2 linked regions of the Metabacillus sp. B2-18 genome follow. The protein of the gene in region 1 binds, or shares a complex with, the protein of each later gene. Links are inferred from orthologs where the notes say so. Each region holds a gene or a part of one and is shown on either strand. Other genes may lie near its edges. The genes, in order: dnaG and dnaB.

Region 1 (8,442 bases):
GACCAACATAGCGCTTAGCAATACTAACTACTAAACGAAGGTTAGCTTCAGCAAGTCTACGCTTTGCTTCTTCATCGCCTTCCTCAATACGCTTAGCTAAATTAATTTCTTCATTAGCTGATAATAAATCAACACGGCCAATTTCTTTCAGATACATTCTTACAGGGTCATTTATTTTAACTCCAGGTGGAACACTTAAGTCATTTAAATCAAATTCTTCTTCCTTAGCAAGATCTTGAATATTTGGATCAGCATCTTCACCTGCTTCACCAATTAGTTCAACACCTTGTTCACCAAGAAACTCATAATACTCATCCATTTGGTCTGATTCGATTTCAAAGTTAGACATACGTTCTGCAATTTCTTCATACGTCAAAACTCCACGTTTTTTCCCAATTTCAGTTAACTGATCTTTCACCTGTTCAAAGGTTACTTCTGTTTCATGGGTTTGTTTATCAGCCATAGGATCCCCTCCTTCCAGACTTACCATCGTAAGAAAAGCATTTGGATTACTGTTTTTTTGTTAGTATTCCTATATTTAAGATGATTTGGACTTTAATGAACCACATCATCAATTGCTTACTTATTATGATTTTAGAGCTTGTTTTAATTGAATAATTTCCATTGCAATTTGAGCTGCTTCTGTAAATTGCTTGTTTCGTTCAGCTTCATTTTTTTCAACTTCTTTTTCTTTTATCATTAACATTTTTTGATGATTCAACACCTGTTTTATATAATCTGATAACTCCTGTTCACTTACTTCAGAGTTTAAGGTGATCATCGCAATGTTGGATACGGTATGTTGTAATTCAGGATTTGGTAATCTAGAAAGAAAAGAACTTACATTTTCTTCATTTCCTTCCTCATAAAAACCATATAAATAAGTAACAATTGCCTTGTGTTCTTCAATATTAAACTGAAGACCAAGCCGATCTAGTACCTTTTCAGCAATATCTTTACTTCTTAGCATATGTGCTATCAACAATCTTTCAGCCGTATGAAATGCTGGTAATAACCGTTTAGATTGAATAGGCACTCTTTTGGGCTGCTGCTGAGACATTTTGTTTTGCTGCTGCAGAGGCTGCTGCTTACTTATTTGTTTTTCCTTTTGAAATGTTTGCTCCTTCAATACATCCATTGATAAATCAAATTCCGAGGATAATTGTTTTAAGTAAATTTCTTTTTCAACAGCATTCTCTATTCTAGATAGTTCGGAAAGAACAGAATCTATATACTGAAGTCTTTCCCCCTCATTATGAAGATTTTTGCCTCTTCGATAATAAGTCATCTTAAACGTCATAATCGGTACACTTGCCCCTATTACATCATGTTTAAACTTCTCTTCTCCGAACTTTTTGATGTAGTCATCAGGGTCCATACCATCTGGAATCATCGCAACTTTTATGTTACATCCTGCTGCCTTTAATATCTTAGAGGCTCTCATTGTTGCCTCAATTCCAGCAGAATCAGAATCATAACATATTATAACTTCAGACACATTTCTTCGTATGATTTTTGCCTGTTCTTCTGTTAGAGATGTTCCCATCGTTGCAATGGCCTGTTGTACTCCAGCACGTGTTGATGAAATAACATCTGCAAATCCTTCAAATAGGACAACTTGTTGATTTTTACGAATATGTAATCTTGCACGGTGAAAATTATAAAGCAGCTTGCTTTTATTAAAAATTTTCGTCTCTGGGCTATTTAAGTATTTTGGTTTTTCGTCACCAAGCACTCTTCCGGAAAAGGCAATTGTATTACCATGATGATCCATAATCGGGAACATGATTCGATTCCTAAAACGATCAAAGAATTCGTTGTCAGAGTTGTTTTTTTTAACAAGTAACCCTGCTTCCTCCATTAATGATAGGTCAAACCCTCTTTTATCTAAGAACTTTGATATAAAATCCCAAGAATCTAAAGAATAACCAATTTCAAATGCATCGATTGTTTCTTTTGTAAATCCTCTGTTCAGTAAGTAATCTAAAGCAGGTTGACCTTCCTTTGTATTTACTAACAAATGGTGGTAAAATTTCTTTAACAGCTCATGTGCTTCGACCATTTTGTCTGTACTTTTCGAAGCAACTTTCCCTTGATTTTGATCAACTGGCGAAATGGAAGGCAAATCGATTCCAGCCTTGTCTGCTAAATGCTGTGCTGCTTCTATAAATGTATATCCCTCATGTTGCATAAGAAAAGAATAGACATTACCTCCAGCACCACATCCAAAGCAATGGAATATTTGCTTATCAGCTGAAACAGAGAACGAAGGTGACTTTTCACCATGAAATGGACATAACCCAAAATAGTTCCGTCCTTGTTTCTTCAATTGAACATATTCACTTATCACATCAACAATGTCAGAAGTTCTTTGTATTTTTTCGAGTAATTCCTCGGGAATTCGATTTCCCATGCTAACAACTCCGTATTACAGATATTCGATATTTATTCAAGTTCTCCTGCATGTTTCGACAAAATTTTTTCTAAATTTGTGATAAAATTTAAAGTATCATCATCTGTAAACTTTTTTGGACCTTTCGTATATTTGCCACTTTTTCTTTCCACAGCAGACAAATATCGAAATTGAAGAGCTGTATCAATATTAGCTTCAGTATATCGTTTTCCCCTTGGGGTAATAAAAATAACATCTTTTCTTATTAATAAGCCCGCTAACCCAATGTCTTGCGAAATAACAATGTCGTTTTTATTGACGTGGTTTATTATGTATAAATCAGCTTCTTCTTTACCCGTGTCAACAAAAACCCATTCCATAAGTATTACCTGTTGTATGGTTATAAGAAGCAACAAATATGACATGAATGTTATACTTTCCCGCAAGATCCATAATTTCCACTTTAACTGGACATGCATCAGCATCTACATAATTTTTTTTATTTTTTTCGTCATATTTCTCTATTCTACATCACTCCGAAAATTCCTTCTTATTTCACACCTTTGATCGTTTACTATTCAAGAGAACTTTCTAAAATTCCTTTTGTCGAAAATTTTTTTATATAATATCTTGACAGTTTACAATTAATAGTTTATTCCCATATGTCAAGTTCTAAACCTAAAAAAAGTATTTTTTATCACAATTTTTTATTATAATACAAAGGTTCATAAATTTCTATTGTTTTTTTGTCGTAATCAATCGTAAAATATCACCATTTGACAAATGAAACCAAGAACACGAAGGAAAAGGATGACTATTACAGCCACCCCTTGGAATTTATTCCCTTTCCTAATCTTTAATTTTGGTTATTCATAAAGTTAGCAATAATATTTGCTGTTTCCTCAACCGCCTTATTTGATACATCCACAACCTTACAGCCTATTTTGTCTACCACTTTATCAAAATAATTCAATTCCTCTTTAATGCGATCGATATTTGCATAAAAGGCCTCATCATTTAAGCCTAATGATTTTAACCTTTCTTTACGGATATTGTTTAATTTCTCCGGCATGATACGCAATCCGATACATTTTTGTGCTGAGACCTTATAAAGCTCTTCAGGTGGCTCTACTTCTGGAACAATCGGTACATTTGCCACTTTGAACCGCTTATGAGCTAAATACTGAGAAAGTGGAGTTTTAGAAGTCCTTGACACACCTATTAAAACAATATCAGCCTTTAGTATTCCTCTTGGGTCACGGCCATCATCGTATTTAACAGCAAATTCAATAGCTTCAACCTTTTTAAAATAATCATCGTCTAACTTTCGTACTCTTCCTGGCTCATATTTTGCAGTTATCCCATAAGAAGTTTCCATCTTATCAATAAGGGGACCAATGATGTCATAATAAACAACACCTTGTCTTGTTGCTTCTTCAATGAGAAATTCTCTTAATTCTGGTACAACTAATGTGAAGCACACAATAGCTTTTTCCTGCTTTGCCAACGAAAGAACCTCAATAATTGTTCCTCTATCCTCAACGTAGGGAATTCTTTTGATTTTCGTATTTGCTGATGCTCCATTAAATTGACTTGCCGCTGCCTTAACTACTAGTTCAGCAGTTTCACCTACAGAGTCCGAAACTACATAAATCAATTGATAACTCATATTCTATTCCCCATTTCAACAGTTAGCTATATATTATTCATTAAGAAAGCTAACAAGTATTTTCGTCATATTTGTTTTCGTAATTCTCCCAATAACTTCAAGACCTTGCTCTGTATCTTTTACAACTGGTAAACCGTCAATTTGTTTTTCTATGAGAACTTGAGCTACGTCTATAATATAATCTTCAGGCCTACAAACAGTTATATTTGGCATTCGTGTCATGATAATGTTTACCGGGATCGTCGTAAGTTCCTGCTTTCCAATGCTTGTTCGAAGTAAATCCTTTCGAGAAAGAACTCCTATTAAGTGCGATTGTTCATCAACTACAAATAGTGTTCCAACATCTTCTAGGAACATCATACAAATGGCATCATAAACAGAAACATTAACATTTACAACAATTGGAATGGACTGATAGTCTTTAACTTGAAGACCCTTTAGCTCTTCCATAATCAAATGGGTATTTGTTTTACCTGTGAAATAATATCCTACACGTGGTCGTGCCTCTAGATATCCAGCCATTGTCAAAATAGCTAGATCCGGACGAAGAGTAGCTCTCGTTAAGTTCAATTGATCAGCAATTTGTTCACCTGTAATTGGACCATTAGCTTTAACGATTTCAACAATTTGTTCTTGCCTTTTATTTAATTCTATAAGACTCACCGCCTTACTATTAGATATGTATTATTTCATTATGGCTTTTCCAAACATTTTGCAAGGTTGCTCATTTCCGCTAAATCAACCTTATACAGCGGTTCAAAGAACCTCTTAATAAGAACAATCTATATGAGATCTTAATTAATATAATAACATTAAACCTCATGTGTATAACACATTAAAAAATCAAATAAAACTTCAAATGGATTTATCCATATGTCGATTATATACTATCTACCTATAATGAAAAGATATTGTTTCCGCTTTAATACCTTTGTATCTAAAGAAAAAGGGCTGACAAAGTTAAGTCAGTCCCTTCATATTTGATCATTACTTTACTAAAATGACATTCATTTTTGCAAAGGATTCTATTAATTGAGATAGTTTGACCATTTGAGCCAGACGATTCGCCTTTACATTTTCATCATCTGACATTACCATTGTATGATCAAAATAATCAATAATTACCGGTTTCAATTCTGCTAAAATACCATAATTTTCTCGGATCTTTTCTACAGTTTTAAAGTTGTTTAACTGTTCAACCGCTTGAAGATATGCCTTATAAAGTGATCTCTCATGTTCACTTTCAAATAACTCTTCGTTAATATCTAAGTTATTCCCTTTTTTAGCAATATTCATCACACGAGCCAGTGCTTCAACAGTTTCTTTAAATTCAGGTTCAACCGAAGCCTCTTGAAGAACTTTAGCACGTGCAACAAGTGAATTTACTTCAAGTATAGATGATTCTAAAACTGCATCGTTTAAGTCATAACGAATGTTTTCTTCAGCTAAACGATATTTTAATCTTAGTCTAAAGAATGATTGTAATTCTTCTTTCGCTTCAGTAGAACCTTTATCACCATAAAAAGATAGTGCTAGCTCAAATAACTCCGGCAAAGCAATTGTCCATTGCTTCGATAAAAGAATTTGAATAATTCCGCTTGCCTGCCTTCTTAAAGCATACGGGTCCTGTGACCCGGTTGGGATTTTGCCAATGGAGAAAAATCCAACAATTGTGTCTAATTTGTCTGCTAATGCAACAATTGCCCCAACATTTGAAGCAGGTGCTGCATCCTCAGCGTGCCTCGGCATATAGTGTTCGTTAATAGCTCTAGATACTTCTTCCGTTTCACCGCTTAGTCTCGCATACTTTTCACCAATTTTCCCTTGAAGCTCAGGGAACTCATATACCATATGTGTAACCAAGTCAAACTTACAAATAGACGCAGCTCTTTCCACGTCTTGCTTTTCATTTGAAGGTACTTGAAGTAGGTCTGCTAATTTGCCAGAAAGGCTTACAATTCGTTTCACCTTTTCTCCTAAAGTTCCTAACTCCTCATGGAAAACAATTTTATCAAGTTTTTTTACGGCATCCCCAATATTGAGTTTCTGATCTTCTTTATAGAAGAAATTTGCATCAGAAAGGCGCGCACGTAACACTTTTTCATTACCTCTTGCAACATTTTCAAGATGGTTTTGATCACCGTTTCTTACCGTAATAAAATAAGGCTGTAATTCTCCGGCTTTGCTTCTTACCGGGAAATAACGCTGATGCTCCTTCATCGTTGTAACCAACACTTCATCTGGTAACGATAAATATTCTTGTTCAAACTTACCAAACAAAGCGGTTGGGTATTCAACAAGATTGTTTACTTCCTCTAACAGGTCCTCATCAACCGGGATGACCCAGTTATGTTCTTGTTCGAGATCTGATAGCTGCTGACTTATTGCTTCTTTTCTTTTTACAGGATTTGCAATGACGAATTGTTCTAGTAATACTGTTTCATACAATGAAGGCATCGCAATTTCAACTTTCTCTCCTAGAAAACGATGACCATATGTATATGAATCTGTTTTTACCCCAGTAATTTCAAAAGGAATCACTTCTTGTCCAAATAAGGCTACAAGCCATTTAATTGGTCGGATATATCGTAATTCCTGGCTTCCCCAACGCATGTTTTTTGGGAATGTTAATCCCGTTATTAATTGTTTAGCCTCTGTTAATAATGTTTTTGCTTCTATTCCTTTTGTAAATTTTTGAACGTGAACATATTCAACGCCATTAATTTCCTTAAAGTAGATATCCTCAATAGAAGCACCTTGTCCTTTTGTAAAGCCTATTGCAGCTTTTGACCAGTTGCCATTCTCATCAAGAGCAATCTTTTTAGCAGGTCCTTTTGCTTCTTCTTCAATATCTGGCTGTTTTTCTAGCACATCTTTTATTAATACAGCTATACGACGGGGAGTGGAATACGTTCTCACTTCGCCATGTGATAATTGTTTTTCATCAAGCCATTTTGTTAATTTGTCTGCAAATTGATTCATTGCATCTGTCACATAATGTGCAGGCACTTCTTCTAAACCAATCTCTAATAATAAATCTTTCTTACTCATGATTTACTCCTCCTTCCTGTTGTAACATAGGGAAGCCTAATTTTTCGCGTTCTTCATAAAATGTTTTTGCGACTTTTCTAGCTAAGTTTCTTACACGGCCGATATAGCCTGTTCGCTCAGTAACAGAGATCGCTCCTTTTGCATCTAAAAGATTAAATGTATGAGAGCATTTTAAAACATAATCATATGCAGGATGGACAAGACCCTCATCCATCTGTCTCATCGCTTCTTTTTCATAGGTAGAGAACAGATGAAAAAGCATATCCGTATCAGATGTTTCAAAGGTATATTTTGAATGCTCATACTCAGGCATTAAAAAGATATCGCGCACTGTGTATCCATCCGTCCACTCTAAGTCAAATACATTTTCTTTATCTTGAATATAAGATGCCAGCCTTTCAATACCATACGTAATTTCAGCTGAAACTGGCTTACATTCTAACCCGCCAACTTGCTGGAAATAAGTAAATTGAGTGATTTCCATTCCATCTAACCATACTTCCCAACCTAAACCAGCACATCCAAGTGAAGGGTTTTCCCAGTTATCCTCAACAAAGCGAATATCATGCTCTAATGGATTAATTCCTAATGCACGTAACGAATCAAGGTAAAGCTCTTGAATATTGTCTGGTGAAGGCTTCATTATCACTTGAAATTGATGGTGTTGATAAAGTCTGTTAGGGTTTTCCCCATAACGTCCATCAGCGGGTCTTCTAGATGGTTCAACATAAGCCACCTTCCATGGCTCTGGTCCAATACTTCTTAAGAACGTATAAGGACTCATAGTACCTGCACCTTTCTCAGTATCATATGCTTGCATAAGCACACAGCCTTGATCAGACCAATGCTTTTGCAATGTTAGAATCATATTTTGAATATTCATCTTCATAAACCTCCATTATTTTTTAAAAAACAAGTTTTTGCTCTAGGGTTAAACGGCCTGGCTTATGTGATGTTTCTATTAAATACTAGAAGTACACCAGTTTTGGTAACACTCTTTAAAATTAAAAAAGCTCCCGTCCCTATGTCAAACTAATGACATAGGGACGGGAGCTAGCCCGCGGTTCCACCCTAATTGCTTATATGTATAAGCCACTTTAAATTAGTATGCTCCAGAATGCCTTTCATTACGGATCAATCCTTAGCTTTCACCATCCTAAGGTCGCTATCATTGAGGTTTCGTAATTACTTCTTTCCTTCAACGCAACAATTGTTAAATTATATTTGCATCTTAATTGAAAATTGTTCTAATGTCAACAACGTCCTTCTATAACTTTCCCTTTAAAGAATCCATTTGATCTAAAAAACGCTTTGATTTAATTGTAAGACC
Region 2 (8,579 bases), 1.7 Mb from region 1 along the record:
TAGACATGCTTATCAATAAGACAGTGGAGATTGCCATTGAGAAAGAGATTATTAAAAGCAAGTCCATTATTGTAGATGCCACCCATACAAAGGCGAGATATAATCAAATGACTCCAAAAGAAATACTAATGGAGCGCTCCAAAAACCTCAGAAAAGCAATTTATAAAATTAACGAGAGTATGAAGAAGAAATTCCCCGTAAAGCCAAACAATGATCTACTTGAAGATGAGATTACTTATTCCCAAGAGCTCATTGAAGTGATTGAAAAGGAAGAAAGCCTTTTAGAGTATCCAAAAGTCAAGGAACATCTTAATCTCCTGAAAGAAGCCGTTGCAGATGATATCGAACAGCTACAGTCCATGAATGATCTAGATGCCAAAGTCGGACACAAAGCAGCTGACTCATCATTCTTTGGCTATAAAACTCATCTGGCGATGAGTGAAGAGCGAATTATTACAGCCGCAACGATTACAACCGGAGAAAAAAATGATGGAAAAGAGCTACAGACACTTGTTGAGAAAAGTATAGATGCAGGAATGGAAATTGAAACGGTTATTGGGGATACTGCGTATTCTGAGAAAGACAACATTCAATATAGTAAGGAAAATGGAATTAAACTGGTCTCAAAATTAAATCCTTCCATAACTCAGGGTACCCGAAAAAAAGAGGATGAATTTGAATTCAATAAGGATGCGGGCATGTATGTCTGCAAGGCAGGGCATATGGCTGTACGGAAAGCTAGGCAAGGTAAAAAAGGAGTAGGCAAAAACCAAGTTGATACCTACTATTTTAATGTTGAAAAATGCAAGAGATGTCCTTTCAGAGAAGGGTGCTACAAAGAGGGAGCCAAAAGTAAAACATATTCTGTTTCCCTTAAGTCTGATCAACATTCATCCCAAGCACAATTCCAGAAAAGTGTATATTTTAAGGAAAAGTCTAAAGAGCGTTATAAAATTGAAGCGAAAAATAGTGAATTAAAACACAGACACGGGTATAATGTGGCAAAATCCTCGGGTCTAATTAGCATGGAGTTGCAAGGCGCCATGGCTATATTTACGGTAAACATTAAAAGAATTCTAAAGCTACTAGGGTAAAATTAGAGAAAATATGTGGCTAATGCAAAGAAAGAGCCGACTTTAATTCCTAAAAAAGGAAAAAAAGTCGGCTCTTTTTAAACTCACATGAATAATCTTTAAAATCGTCAGATTTTCAGTGGCCTCCTCTCTGTCGTGGGCTTTTTTAGGATTATGAGTTATTTGAACTTGCACTTTCACTAATTATTCGTTATAATACCTAATTGTGAGTAATTTATTTATTTAATTGCTCCTTGCCCATTTATGGGCCGTTTAGACCAAAAGGAGGTGTAAGATGATGAGAAAGTACGAAGTTATGTACATCATCCGCCCAAACATTGAAGATGAAGCTAAGAAAGCTTTAGTTGAGCGTTTCAATAACGTTTTATCTGAGAATGGTGCGGAAGTAACAGAAGCGAAAGAGTGGGGCAAACGTCGCCTAGCATACGAAATCAATGATTTCCGTGATGGCTACTACATGCTTCTTCAAGTTAACTCTGCAGCTGAAGCTGTTCAAGAATTCGATCGTTTAGCGAAAATCAGCGAAGATATCATTCGCCACATCGTTATTAAAAAAGAAGACTAATTAATAGATAAGATAGTCAAAAAAGGATGGTTCTGATGTTGAATCGAGTTGTATTAGTTGGAAGACTAACAAAAGATCCAGATTTGCGATACACACCAAGTGGAGTAGCTGTTGCTACCTTTACTCTTGCAGTAAACCGTACGTTTACAAACCAACAGGGTGAAAGAGAAGCTGATTTTCTTAACTGTGTGATTTGGCGTAAACAAGCCGAAAATGTTGCGAACTTCCTTAAAAAAGGTAGTCTTGCAGGAGTTGACGGTCGTTTACAGTCACGTAGCTATGAAGATCAAACTGGAAAACGAGTTTATGTAACAGAAGTTGTTGCAGAAAGTGTCCAATTCCTAGAGCCAAGAGGAGCAAGTGGCGGCGGTGCCGGTGGCGGTAACAATAACTACAACAACAATAACAACTTTGGTGGGTACCAAGAGAATTCTGGCAATCAAAATCCATTCGGTTCAGATCAAAATCAACGTAATCAAGGTCGTACAAGCTTTGATGACGATCCATTTGCAAATGATGGAAAACCTATTGATATATCTGACGATGATTTACCGTTTTAATAGATGAATTGTAAATAGAAGGGAGGAAATTGATCATGGCAGGCGGACGTAAAGGTGGACGTGCAAAACGTCGTAAGGTGTGTTTCTTCACATCAAATGGTATCACTCACATCGATTATAAAGATGTTGATTTACTAAAAAAATTCGTATCTGAGCGTGGTAAAATTTTACCACGTCGTGTAACAGGTACAAGCGCTAAATACCAACGTAAATTGACTGTAGCTATCAAAAGAGCTCGTCAAATGGCTTTATTACCATATGTTGCTGGTGAATAATAAAAGAAAAGCACAGAGATGGATTGTTTAATCCTTTCTGTGCTTTTTTCGTCATATTTATCTTTAAAAAGAACTTGTGAATACACCGCGATCAAGACTAAAATTTAGGTTAGAACTGTATGTACACGTTTTCTATACATAATACTGTAACACATTATATTTGAACAAACTGAACAGGTTTGTCTACCAGGAAAAGTGTAAGTTTGTGAAAAGAGCAATAAATTAACAAACGATATGAAATACTAAACAGAGCTAAATTCCTAGCTTAAAGGATGTTTTTTCTTAAAAGAGGTGAAGTTGTGAGGAAAACAAATGCTATAACAGAAGGGGCTGTTTTATTAGCACTTTTTATTGTGCTAATGCTTGTAGCAAAATATGCACCGATTATTGGGATACTTGCCCTTTTTGTTCTCCCTCTGCCATTTATTATTTTTACAATAAGGCATAGCTTATCCACTACGCTTATGCTCGTATTGGCAGGAAGTATCCTATCAGTTTTATTCGGATCTATTACTAATATTTTATTAGCACTTATGTTTGGCTTGAGCGGTATGGTGATGGGTTATTTTTATAAAAAGAAACAAACAATGGGTGTATTGGTCGGAGGTAGCTTAGCTTATACATTTAGTATTATTGTATCTTATATTGGGTCAATTGTTTTTCTAAATATAGACTTTATTCAAGACTCTATTGAACTGTTTAAAGACTCAATTCAGCAATCAAAAGCAATTTTGCAATCTTTTGATGCAAGTGGACAGATGAATCAGCAGTTTGAACAGCTTGAAGAAGGAATGGGCTATATTACGACATTAATACCGACTTTATTTGTTACAACAGGTATGGTTTTTGCTGTTATCACCCATCTCATTTCTGTCCCGATTTTAAAAAGACTTAGATTTGAGTTAGCACCTTTAAAACCCTTCCGTGAATGGAGATTACCGACAAGTATCATTTGGTACTATTTAATTAGCTCTATATTATTAATGGTAAATCTCGACCAAGACAGTTTTCTTTTTATGGCTGTTTTAAATCTTTATTTTATTTTGCAATTTTTTGTGCTAATGCAAGGATATTCCTTTGTGTTTTTCTATTCATATGTCAAGGGCTGGGCAAAAGCAATTCCTGTCGTCATTTTAATTGCTTCATTAATCATCCCAATATTCCTTTATCTTATTAGAATCTTAGGTATAATTGATTTAGGCTTTCCTCTCCGTAGGAAAATACAGAAAAAGTAAGATATTGTAATCACTGTTGCGAGGAGTTGATGAGAACAAAATGCCAAGTTTTTATGAAAAGCCATTCATCCGTTATCCCATTTATGCATTAATTGGCGTAACAGTGATAGCCGTACTTCTTCTATTTTTCTATAATTGGTTGATAGGAACCATCCTTCTTACTTGTCTTGCAATTGCTTTTTATTTTATTAATAAAGCAATAAAAGACTTTAGAACAGAAATGAAAGAATATATTACAACTCTTTCATACCGATTGAAAAAAGTCGGTGAAGAGGCTTTAATGGAAATGCCAATTGGGATTTTGCTTTTCAATGATCAATATCAAATTGAGTGGACAAATCCTTTTATGACCTCCTGCTTTGATGAGGATACCCTTGTTGGCAGATCCCTATTTGATGTAGCTGATTCATTAGTTCCATTAATAAAACAGGAAGTAGAATCAGAGACGATTACATTACATGATCGAGAATTTAAGGTCATTATTAAACGTGATGAACGGCTATTGTATTTCTTCGATGTAACCGAACAAATTGAAATTGAAAAGCAATATGAAGATGAACGTACAGTTTTAGCATTTATTTTCTTAGATAATTATGATGAAGTTACCCAGGCGATGGATGACCAATCAAGAAGTGCCATTAACAGTGAGGTAACATCTCTCTTAAATAAATGGGCAAAGGATTATGGTGTTTTTCTTAAAAGAACTTCATCTGAAAGATTTATCGGAGTATTGAGTGAAGACATTTTAACCAAACTTGAAAAAACTAAGTTTTCAATCCTGGATGAAGTTCGTGAAAAAACAGCTATTCAAAACGTATCATTAACTTTAAGTATTGGAATAGGATCAGGTGTTTCTTCACTTCAGGAACTTGGCGATCTGGCGCAATCGAGCTTAGATTTAGCATTAGGACGTGGTGGAGATCAAGTGGCCATCAAACAGCCTAGTGGAAAAGTGAAGTTCTTCGGAGGAAAAACAAATCCGATGGAAAAGCGGACCAGAGTTCGTGCCCGTGTCATATCACATGCATTGAAAGAAATTGTGTCTGAAAGCGATAAGGTTATGATTATGGGACATAAGTATCCGGATATGGATGCAATTGGCTCAGCGGTCGGGATCCTTAAAGTTTGTCAGGTTAATGGAAAAGAAGGCTTTATTGTATTAGATCCGGAAGCAACTGATTCTGGAGTTGAACAGCTTTTAGCAGAGCTTAAATTACACCCTGAACTGTGGTCAAGATTTATCACACCAGAACAAGCACTCGAAATTATGACAGACGAAACACTGCTTATCGTTGTTGATACACATAAGCCATCATTAGTCATTGATGACCGATTGCTCATGAGAAGTGAGCATGTCATTGTTATTGATCATCATCGACGTGGAGAAGAATTTATTAAAGATCCCATTCTTGTTTATATGGAGCCCTATGCTTCGTCTACAGCAGAATTGGTGACCGAATTACTTGAATATCAGCCAAAGCATCTTAAAATGAATATAATTGAGGCTACCGCGCTTTTAGCAGGAATTATTGTTGATACAAAGAGTTTTACACTTCGAACAGGCTCACGTACATTTGATGCAGCTTCTTATTTAAGAGCAAAAGGAGCAGACACAGTTTTAGTACAAAAGTTTCTAAAAGAAGATATCAATAGCTATGTAAAGCGGGCTCAACTTATCCAGCATGCATTTATATTTAAAGATGGCATTGCCATTACTGTGGCAGATGAGCAGGAATTTTACGAGCAAGTGACAATTGCACAAGCAGCAGACACATTATTAACAATGAATGGAATTGAAGCATCATTTGTTATTGCGAAACGAAACCCTGAGTTTGTAAGCATAAGTGCCCGGTCACTTGGTGACATTAATGTTCAGATTATTATGGAAGCACTTGGTGGTGGTGGCCATTTAACAAATGCAGCAACACAGCTGGAGCATACAACATTACAAGAAGTCGAAAAACAGTTAAAATTAGCATTAGAAGACTATTTAGAGGGAGGAACCAAATCATGAAAGTAATCTTTTTAAAAGACGTTAAAGGTAAAGGGAAAAAAGGGGAAGTTAAGAATGTAGCAGACGGATATGCTCACAATTTCCTTATCAAACAAGGATTAGCTGTTGAAGCAACAAATTCAAGTATTAGCTCATTAAATGCTCAAAAGAAAAAACAGGAGCAAGAAGCTGTGGAAGAGCTAGAACAAATGAAGCAGCTAAAGGATGTTCTTGAAAAATTAACAGTTGAAATTCAAGCAAAATCTGGTGAAGGCGGCCGTTTATTTGGTTCAGTAACAAGCAAGCAAATTGCAGATGAACTGAAAAAATCACATAATATTAAAATTGATAAACGTAAGCTGGATTTACCTGATGGCATTCGCTCTTTAGGATTTACAAATGTACCTGCAAAGCTGCATCCGGAAGTAAATGCAACGATTAAAGTACAGGTTAAAGGACAATAAGTAAATTATGGAAAATGATGTGGTTTTGTGGAAAGAGAGAAATTTATCTTGAAGCTTAGCCACTTTTTTTTTACACTTAATAAAGTGTTAAACAGGCTTTTTCTAAAAAGAAACAAGCTAAGCAAATAAAACTTCCCAATTCTTTAGTATGGCACTTAGGTGTATAATAATAAATAGATTTATACTTTCATAATAAATGTAGAAGGACGGTGATCATCATTAACGAGGTACTTGGTGATCGTATACCACCACAAAATATAGAAGCAGAACAAGCTGTTTTAGGAGCTATATTTCTCCAACCATCATCTATTACTGTAACATCAGAATTATTAATCCCAGAAGATTTCTATCGAGCATCACACCAAAAAATTTACAATGCTATGTTAGACCTATCTGATAAAGGAGAGCCGGTTGATCTTGTAACAATCACTTCAGCGTTAGCAGATGTAAATTTACTAGAAGAAGTAGGAGGAGTTTCTTATCTTAGTGATTTAGCAAACTCAGTTCCAACTGCTGCAAACATTGAATATTACGCTAAAATCGTAGAAGAAAAATCAATCCTTAGAAGGTTAATTCGTACAGCTACAACCATCGCACAAGATGGATATAGTAGAGAAGATGAGGTTGAGGTTCTCCTAGGTGAGGCGGAAAAAACAATTATGGAAGTTGCACAGCGAAAAAATGCTGGTGCTTTCCAAAATATAAAAGATGTTCTTGTACAAACGTATGATAATATTGAAACATTACATGATCGTAAAGGTGATGTAACAGGAATTCCAACAGGATTTATTGAGTTAGATAAAATGACAGCTGGGTTTCAACGAAATGATTTAATCATCGTTGCGGCACGTCCATCTGTAGGTAAAACGGCATTTGCCTTAAATATTGCGCAAAACGTTGCAACCAAAACAGATGAAAATGTTGCGATTTTTAGTCTTGAGATGGGTGCGGATCAGCTGGTCATGAGGATGCTCTGTGCAGAGGGAAACATTGATGCACAAAGGCTAAGAACGGGTTCTTTAACACCAGAAGACTGGGGTAAACTAACTATGGCAATGGGTAGTTTATCAGACTCGGGAATCTATATCGATGACACTCCTGGTATTCGTGTCGGTGACATCCGTGCTAAGTGCCGTCGCCTAAAGCAAGAAAGTGGTCTAGGCATGGTTCTTATTGACTATCTTCAATTGATTCAAGGTAATGGTCGAACCGATAACCGTCAACAAGAGGTATCTGAAATCTCTCGTACACTTAAGGAACTAGCTCGTGAATTGAAAGTTCCTGTTATTGCACTTTCTCAGCTATCTCGTGGTGTTGAGCAAAGACAAGATAAGCGACCAATGATGTCTGATATTCGTGAATCAGGAAGTATTGAGCAGGATGCCGATATTGTTGCCTTCTTATACCGTGACGATTACTATGATAAGGAATCTGAAAACAAAAACATCATTGAAATTATTATTGCTAAGCAACGTAACGGTCCGGTTGGGACAGTTTCGTTAGCATTCGTAAAAGAATATAATAAGTTCGTCAATCTTGAACGGCGTTTTGATGACGGCGCCGCATAGAGGAAGAAGATCGTAGAAAATACGGTCTTCTTTTTTTATGTAAGAAAAAATGATTATAAGCAAAGTTTTTCTAGTAACATTATTCCTATTTAATTGGAAACAATAAAAATAAAAGTATGACTAAACAAAATTCTGCTCTTCTTTTATAAAATGTGATTAAATGACGAACAAATATTACGTATTTTTTATAAATGTTCGTATTTACATTGACTTTGTAAAATACGACTGTTAAAATAAACATGTTTGAATAGTGCGAAATTAGTGGAGGTGCACGGAATGTCTTCAGTAGTAGTTGTTGGAACTCAATGGGGAGATGAAGGTAAAGGAAAGATTACGGATTTCCTTTCTGAAAATGCAGAGGTGATCGCTCGTTATCAAGGTGGTAATAATGCTGGTCACACAATTAAATTTGGTGGAGAAACATATAAGCTACATCTAATTCCATCGGGGATTTTTTATAAAGATAAAATTTGTGTGATTGGAAACGGAATGGTTGTCGATCCAAAAGCACTTGTACAAGAACTTGCTTACTTACATGAGCGTGGAATCACAACAGATAACTTACGCATCAGCAACCGTGCACATGTTATTCTTCCATATCACTTGAAACTAGATGAGGTAGAGGAAGAGCGTAAAGGTGCAAATAAAATTGGTACAACGAAAAAAGGAATCGGACCTGCTTACATGGACAAAGCTGCACGTGTAGGAATTCGTATTTCTGATCTGCTTGAGCGTGATACGTTCGAAGAAAAATTATCTCGTGCGTTACAAGAAAAAAATCGTCTATTAGAAAAATTCTATGAAGTAGAAGGCTTCACAGTAGAA

Evidence for each region.
Region 2: the proteins of dnaG (region 1) and dnaB are in contact, whole or in part, in a crystal structure (PDB 2R6A), measured with the Geobacillus stearothermophilus proteins. The link is inferred for Metabacillus sp. B2-18 from one-to-one orthologs. Residues at the interface, in WP_049624496.1 of Geobacillus stearothermophilus: Lys456, Leu457, Leu458, Pro459, Ala460, Asn463, Ala464, Leu467, Leu535, Leu536, Ile537, Ala538, Gln544, Glu545, Asp548, Tyr549, His552; in WP_033016901.1 of Geobacillus stearothermophilus: Ser13, Glu15, Ala16, Gln18, Glu91, Leu92, Asp94, Ala95, Val96, Pro97, Thr98, Ala99, Ala100, Asn101, Tyr104, Tyr105, Ile108.

Annotation. Positions count from the first base shown.
Region 1 is NZ_CP088245.1:3,458,943-3,467,384, forward strand. Bases 1-2,858 are described here. They hold dnaG (DNA primase), read right to left. Parts: upstream 2,414-2,858; coding sequence 587-2,413; downstream 1-586. Other genes in these bases: rpoD (RNA polymerase sigma factor RpoD), read right to left, coding at 1-463. Also shown: LPC09_RS17650 (pyruvate, water dikinase regulatory protein), read right to left, coding at 3,249-4,061; LPC09_RS17655 (transcriptional regulator CcpN), read right to left, coding at 4,095-4,724; glyS (glycine--tRNA ligase subunit beta), read right to left, coding at 5,049-7,112; glyQ (glycine--tRNA ligase subunit alpha), read right to left, coding at 7,105-7,995; DNA repair protein RecO, read right to left, coding at 8,380-8,442. UniProt on the Escherichia coli protein: RNA polymerase that catalyzes the synthesis of short RNA molecules used as primers for DNA polymerase during DNA replication.
Region 2 is NZ_CP088245.1:5,112,044-5,120,622, reverse strand. The notes cover bases 5,585-8,579. They hold dnaB (replicative DNA helicase), read left to right. Parts: upstream 5,585-6,404; coding sequence 6,405-7,754; downstream 7,755-8,579. Other genes in these bases: LPC09_RS25475 (adenylosuccinate synthase), read left to right, coding at 8,031-8,579; rplI (50S ribosomal protein L9), read left to right, coding at 5,740-6,186; LPC09_RS25490 (DHH family phosphoesterase), read left to right, coding at 5,585-5,743. Also shown: LPC09_RS25515 (IS1182 family transposase), read left to right, coding at 1-1,094; rpsF (30S ribosomal protein S6), read left to right, coding at 1,372-1,659; ssb (single-stranded DNA-binding protein), read left to right, coding at 1,695-2,219; rpsR (30S ribosomal protein S18), read left to right, coding at 2,255-2,494; LPC09_RS25495 (YybS family protein), read left to right, coding at 2,794-3,729; more of LPC09_RS25490, read left to right, coding at 3,770-5,584. UniProt on the Escherichia coli protein: The main replicative DNA helicase, it participates in initiation and elongation during chromosome replication. Travels ahead of the DNA replisome, separating dsDNA into templates for DNA synthesis.